Regions from separate parts of the Luteibacter yeojuensis genome, predicted to be linked through region 2. Evidence: predicted binding sites of a transcription regulator. Region 2 holds the regulator's gene; the other holds the start of a gene.
The links. The regulator FliA, encoded in region 2, starts transcription of late flagellar genes. The targets are predictions, from matches to a motif close to TAAAGTTTNNCNNNCNNNGGCCGATAA.
Positions count from the first base shown of each region.

Region 1: the regulator FliA is predicted to act here: its motif matches at 1,482-1,508, upstream of HBF32_RS00455 (chemotaxis protein CheW).

Region 1 covers NZ_JAAQTL010000001.1:103,120-106,523, forward strand. The annotation lists gene HBF32_RS00450 (chemotaxis protein CheA) at 1-1,350, shown strand, start outside; gene HBF32_RS00455 (chemotaxis protein CheW) at 1,559-2,074, shown strand; gene HBF32_RS00460 (methyl-accepting chemotaxis protein) at 2,158-3,404, shown strand, end outside.
Region 2 covers NZ_JAAQTL010000002.1:104,435-107,838, forward strand. The annotation lists gene HBF32_RS15345 (chemotaxis protein CheA) at 1-466, opposite strand, end outside; gene HBF32_RS15350 (protein phosphatase CheZ) at 474-1,115, opposite strand; gene cheY (chemotaxis response regulator CheY) at 1,126-1,527, opposite strand; gene HBF32_RS15360 (RNA polymerase sigma factor FliA) at 1,559-2,290, opposite strand; gene HBF32_RS15365 (P-loop NTPase) at 2,287-3,162, opposite strand; gene flhF (flagellar biosynthesis GTPase FlhF) at 3,211-3,404, opposite strand, start outside.

The sequences.
Region 1 (3,404 bases), on a different contig from region 2:
CTCCACCTCGACGCCGGCGCCAAGCGCGCTGCCGTCGAAGGTGTGTTCGACTGGGTGGACGGCGATTGCGACCTCAGCCTGACGCCGCGTGTCGCCGCGCCGGTACCGGTCGCCGCCGCTCCGACGGCCCCGTCCGCGCCGCGTGCCGTGCGCGACGTGACCGCGAACAGCGAATCCAGTTCCGTCCGCGTCGGCATCGAGAAGATCGATACCTTGATCAACCTCGTGGGCGAACTGGTCATCACCCAATCGATGCTCAGCCAGTTCCACGACGGCGTGGATGCGTCGCAGTTGGAAATGCTGCGCCACGGGCTCGCCCAACTGAGCCGCCATACGCGCGAGCTGCAGGAAAGCGTCATGAGCATCCGCATGCTGCCCATCAGCACGGTGTTCAACCGTTTTCCGCGCCTGGTCCGCGACCTGGCGCAGAAGCTGGACAAAAAGGTGGTGCTCGACCTGCGCGGAGAGACCACCGAACTCGACAAGACCGTGCTTGAGAAGATCGGCGATCCGCTGGTCCACCTTGTGCGCAATGCCATCGACCATGGCCTGGAAGGTCCGGCCAGGCGCCTCGCCGCCGGCAAATCGGACACGGGCACGCTGCGCATGGAGGCCTTCCACCGCGGCGGTTCCATCGTGGTCGAAGTGGCCGACGACGGTGCGGGCCTGAACCGCGACGCCATCGTGGCGAAGGCCGTGCAGCGCGGCATCATCACGTCGGGCGACGGCATGTCCGACGAGGCGGTGGCCGAACTGATCTTCGAGGCCGGGTTCTCCACGGCCGCCGCCACCACCGACCTTTCGGGCCGTGGCGTGGGCATGGACGTGGTGCGCCGTAACGTCATGGACCTCGGCGGCACGGTCGGCATCCGCAGCACCCAGGGCAGCGGCACCACCTTCACGATCACGCTGCCGCTCACGCTCGCGATCATCGACGGCCTCACGGCCGCGGTGGGCGAGGAGACCTACATCGTGCCGCTGGTGTCCATCGTGGAATCGGTGCAGGTGAAACCGGATGCCATCCGCAGCGTGGCCGGCGGCGGCGAGCTGTTCCGCTTCCGCGACCATTGGCTGCCGATCGTCCGCTTGTTCGACGTGTTCGGCTGTGATGGCCGCCGCCTGGCGATCGACGAGGGCATCGTGATCGTCGTGGAAGGCGAGGGCACCCGCATCGGCCTGTTCGTGGACGAACTGATCGGCCAGCAGCAGGCGGTGGTGAAGTCGCTGGAAGCCAACTACCGCCGTGTGGCGGGGATTTCCGGAGCGACCATCCTGGCCGACGGCTCGGTGGCGCTGATTGCGGATGTGACCGGCCTTGTCCGGATGCAGGGCCGGAAGAAGGCGGCCTGATCCCGCCTGGGCTTCAGCGATGCCCTACCTGTAGGAGCCGCTATGGCGGCGAGGAGATCTCGCGACACCGCGGCAGAGTGCTCTCGCCGCTATAGCGGCTCCTACAACGGCTCCAGGCCGGACATTCCCCCTCAAGTTCCAACGGCCGCGGCCGATACCCCTTGGGAAGGGGTCCCGAACCGCCGATCCGATCCGCCGTGGGAACGACATGAACGAGCAAGCCAGCACCGCCAGCGCCGCGTCCGACGAGGCCGCGCAGTACCTCACCGTCAACCTCGGGAACGAGGAATACGGCGTCGACATCCTCGCCGTCCGTGAAATCCGTGGCTGGACACCGGTCACCCGCATTCCGCAGGCGCCGTCCTACGTCCTCGGCGTGCTGAACCTCCGTGGTGCCATCGTTCCTGTGCTGGACCTGCGTCTCCGCTTCGGCCTCGCCCGCGAGGAATACACGGCCACTACCGTCTGCGTGATCGTGATGGTCGCCGGCCGGCAGTTCGGCGTGGTGGTGGATGCGGTGTCCGACGTCGTCGACGTCGCCCCGGGTGCCGTTCGTCCGGTGCCGGATATGGGCACCACCGTCGATACCGAATACCTGAAGGGCCTGACTTCCGTCGGCGAGCGCATGGTGCTGCTCCTCGACGTGGATCGCCTGCTCCAGCCGCAGGATGCCCAGATGCTCGAGGCGGCCCTCGCCTCGCCGGAAGTGAAAGCCGTCGCCTGAGCGTACGAACGCCGGGAGGCCGCAAGGCCTGCCCGCCGTGATGCCTGGTTTGCCCTTGCCGCACCTTGCCGATTGGAACCGCAATGAAGAAGTTCAAGTTCAAAATGCCCGCCCTGACCATCCGCGGACGCCTGTACGGCGTGCTCGGCCTGCTCACGCTCATGCTGATCGGCGGCGCGGCCGTCGGCCTCGGTGCCATGCACTTCCAGAACGAAGGCATGCGCAAGATCTATGAGGAAGAGCTGGCGCCGTCGGAGATGCTCGCGCGGATCAACACGAACTCGCTCATGTCCTTCGTTGTCCTCGGCGAGGCCGCCTCCAAGGTCGGCAAGCCGGACCAGGTGAAGCAGAAGGTCGCGGAATTCCAGAAGTACCAGACCGAAATGGATGCGGTGAAGGCGCAGTTCAGCAAGGTCCCGATGTCCGCCGACATCAAGAAGTACTACGACAAGTGGCAGGCCACCAACGAGGAGTACACCCAGGGCAAGAGCGACATGCTCGATGCGCTGAACCAGGGCGACGAAGGTGCCACCGACATCCTCGAACTCCAGGTGCGTCCGCTGCTGATGGATCGCCAGGAACAGCTGCAGAAACTCATGGAAGGCAAGCGCATCGAGGCCGAGGCCATCTTCGCCAAGGAATCCGCGCAGTACAAGACGATCCGCACGCTGAGCGTCATCGCGCTGGTCCTGGGTCTTGGTATCAGCCTGCTGATCGCCGTCCTGGTCATCCGCTCGATCATCCGCACGCTGTCGCAGACGGTCGCCGTCGCCCACCTCATCGCCGAGGGCAAGCTCGGCCATGACGTGAAGGTCACGCGCAACGACGAACTGGGCCAGTTGCAGGCCGCGTTCCGCGCCATGGACGAGCGCCTGAGCGCCATCGTCTCCGAAGTACGCCATGGCGCCGGCTCGGTCAGCACTGCCGCGCAGCAGATCTCGCGCGGCAACGACGACCTCTCGCAGCGCACGCAGGAACAGGCTTCCAGCCTCGAGGAAACCGCCTCGTCGATGGAGGAAATGACTTCCACGGTGAAGCAGAACGCCGAGAACGCCAGCCACGCCAACCAGTTGGCCCGCGGTGCCCGCGAGCAGGCCGAGAAGGGCGGCGATGTGGTCGCCCAGACGGTCGTCGCGATGCGCGAGATCAACTCCTCCAGCAAGAAGATCTCCGACATCGTCAGCCTCATCGACGAAATCGCCTTCCAGACCAACCTGCTGGCGCTCAACGCCGCGGTGGAAGCCGCGCGTGCCGGCGAGCAAGGCCGCGGCTTCGCGGTGGTGGCGACGGAAGTTCGCAACCTCGCCGGGCGTTCCGCCAATGCGGCTAA
Region 2 (3,404 bases):
TGGGATCGTACGGACGCGAGGGCACCGCCGCCGCGGGAGCGGCGATCGGCGCGGCCAGCGCCACGGGCGGCGCCGAGGCGGCACGGCCCGGGATCAGCAGGCGGTCGAGCAGCGAACGCGGCGCGGCGTCGATCGGCACGCCACCGTCGGCGGCGCGCATCATGTCGTTGAGGAGATCGAGCGACTCCAGCAGCGCGTCCATGAAGCCGGCGTTGAGCACGACGGCCCCGTTGCGCGCTTCGTTGAGCAGATCCTCGGCGCGATGGCACAGCTCCACCATCGGGTTCAGGCCGAGGAAGCCCGCGCCGCCCTTCACGGTGTGGAAGGCGCGGAACACCGCGTTCAGCAGGTCGACGTCGCCCGGCGACGACTCGAGGTCCACGAGCTGTTCGCCCAGGCTCTCGAGCAGTTCGCGTGCCTCGATCAGGAAGACGTTGAGCAGCTCGTTGTCCAGCTCCACGCTCATAGGGCGCTCAGAAGCCGAATTCGCTGAGGAGGCGATCCACTTCGTCCTGGCTTACCTTGTCGGCGGCTGGCGCCGCCCCGCCCGCGAGGGAGCCGGTCAGGCGTACCAGTTCCACCAGCGAGGATTCGACCTTGGCCATGAACGCCTCGACCTGCGCGACGCGCTGGCCGGAGAGGTCCTGCCACGACTGGGCCTCCACCATTTCGCCGAAGCCGATGTCGCAGCTCTGCGCGAAGTCGCCCACGCGCACGGCCAGCGCCGTGGCGTTGCCGGCGAAGGCCGGGTCGGCCTGGTCGAGCACCAGCACCTCGTCGGCCTGGCGGGCGAGCGCCTGGGCCTGGGGGCGCAGCTTCTCGCTGAAGTCGAGCGTGCGATGCGCGGCCTGCGAACTCATCTCGAGTACGTCGCGCAGGTGCTTGCGCGCGTCGCTCATGTTGCCCGGCACACCGTCGTGCGAGATGTCGGCGGCGAGGCGGCGTGCGGATTCGTGCAGGTCGCGGGCGAGATGACCCAGGGCCAGGAACAGGTGCTGCTCGCGGGTGCGGAGGAGGTTGTCGAGCGCCTGCTCGAAGGCGGCCGGGTCATCTGCGTCGAGCAGCTCGCGCAGTTCGGGAGCCACGTCGTGGCCGGTGGAAAGCATCGTGTTCATGGGTCGTTCCTTAGCCCGCGGCCGCAGCGAGACGTTCGAAGATCTTGTCGAGTTTTTCCTTCAGCGTGACCGCGGTGAACGGCTTGACGACATAGCCGTTCACGCCGCTCTGCGCGGCGGCGATGATCTGGTCGCGGTTGTTCTCCGCCGTGACCATCAGCACCGGCAGGGCCTTGAGCGCGGCGTCGGCGCGAATCGCGCGGAGCAGGTCGATGCCGGTCATGTTCGGCATGTTCCAGTCGGTGACCACCAGGTCGAACGGCTGCGCGCGCAACACCGCCAGGGCGGCATTGCCGTCCTCGGCCTCCTGGATCAGGGTGTTGGTGAACCCCAGCTCCACCAGGAGGTTCCTGACGATGCGTCGCATGGTGGAGAAATCGTCCACCACGAGGATCTTCATGTTCTTGTCCAAAACTTCTCTCCGCCTTGCTGCTGCGCGTTCGTCAATGCTTTTCTTTCCAACCCGACATGCGTGCGCGGAGGCGGATGAGGGCCTGGCCGTGGATCTGGCACACCCGCGATTCGCTCACACCCAGCACCGCGCCGATTTCCTTCAGGTTGAGTTCTTCATCGTAGTACAGCGACATGACCAGCTTTTCGCGCTCGGGCAGCCCGTCGATGGACTGCGCCAGCGCGTCGCGCAGGCCTTCCTGTTCAAACAATCCGTCCGGACCCGCGGCATCCGGGTCGGCCACGTCGATCGCGGCGCCTTCGTCGCCTTCGGGCGCCGTCAGGCTCAGCAACCGCGCGCTCGCCGCGTCGGCCAGGATCTGGTTGTATTCCATGGCGTCGATGCCCAGCCGCTTCATCACTTCCGCGTCGTCGGCGTCGCCACCCGTCTCGTTTTCGATCTGCCTCGTCACCTCCGCGACCTCGCGCAACTTCCGATGGACGGAACGCGGGGTCCAGTCCGTCTTGCGCAGTTCGTCCAGCATGGCGCCACGTATGCGGATACCCGCATAGGTTTCGAAGCTGGCCGCGCGAGTCGGCGAGTAATTTCTTGCGGCCTCGAGCAGTCCGATCATCCCGGCCTGCATGAGGTCGTTTGCGTCCACGCTCGGCGGCAGCCTGCCCATCAGGTGATAGGCGATACGGCGCACCAGCGGCGCGTGGGTCTTTACCAGTTGATCCGCCGGGATACGCGTGATCTCGAGATATTCGGTCGCGACGCTCACAGTGGCAGCCCTCCTCCCAAGTGGGACCGCTCGGCGAAAAAGCCGATGCGGCCCTGTGCCCGGGGCTCGGGTTCACCCCATGTATCGACCGACCTGGCCAGATTCTTGAATCCGACCGCGGACCGGCTGCTCGGCCAGGCGTCGACCACCGCCGACTGGCGGCGGATGGCCTGGCGCAGGTATTCGTCGTGCGGGACCATGCCCATGAAATCCAGGGACACGTCGAGGAAGCGGTTGGTCACCCGCGCCAGCTTCTCGAACAGCTGGCGGCCCTCCTGGGCGTGGCGGACCATGTTGGCCACGATGCGGAAGCGGTTCACGTCGAATTCCCGGCTCATGACCTTGATCAGGGCGTAAGCGTCGGTGAGCGAGGCCGGCTCGTCGCAGACCACCACCACCACCTCGTCGGAAGCCGCCGCGAACATGGACACACTGTCGGAAATGCCGGCCGCGGTGTCCACGATCAGGTACTCCGGCGCCAGCGGGTATTCGTCGAAGGCCCGGATGACCGCCGCGTGCTCGATGTTCGGCAGCTGCGCCATGCGCCGCGCGCCGGAGGTGGCCGGAATCACCTTCAGGCCGTGGGCGGCCTCGAGGATGAGGTCCTCGATCCGGCACTCCCCTTCCAGCATGTGGCCCAGGTGGCGGGTGGGCTGCAGGCCGAGCAGGACGTCGATGTTCGCCATGGCGAGGTCGGCGTCGAGCAGGAGGACATCACGGCCGCCCATCGCGAGCGCCATGCCGAGGTTGACCGCCACCGTGGTCTTGCCCACGCCACCCTTTCCACCGGCGATCGCGATGCTGCGGGTGGGGCGACGGTCGGCGAGCCAGTTGAGTCCGGCGGCCTGGGTGGAATCGACGTGTGTGCTCATGAAGGAAGTCACTGCCCGTGTGTTTCTGTCTATGGTCCGTTAGGCCGCTTAAGCCAGGGCCGGCGCAGCCGTGCCGAAACGTTCGGCAAGCAAGGCGTCGTCGGGTTCTTCGTTGCGCTGCTTCAACAGCTGTGCCGCGAGGCAGACGAGCTTGCGCGCATCGGCCGAGGCGATGTCCTCGGGTACGCGCTGACCGTCCGTCGTGTAGTCCAGCGGCATGTTGTGGCGGATGAGGGCCGAGA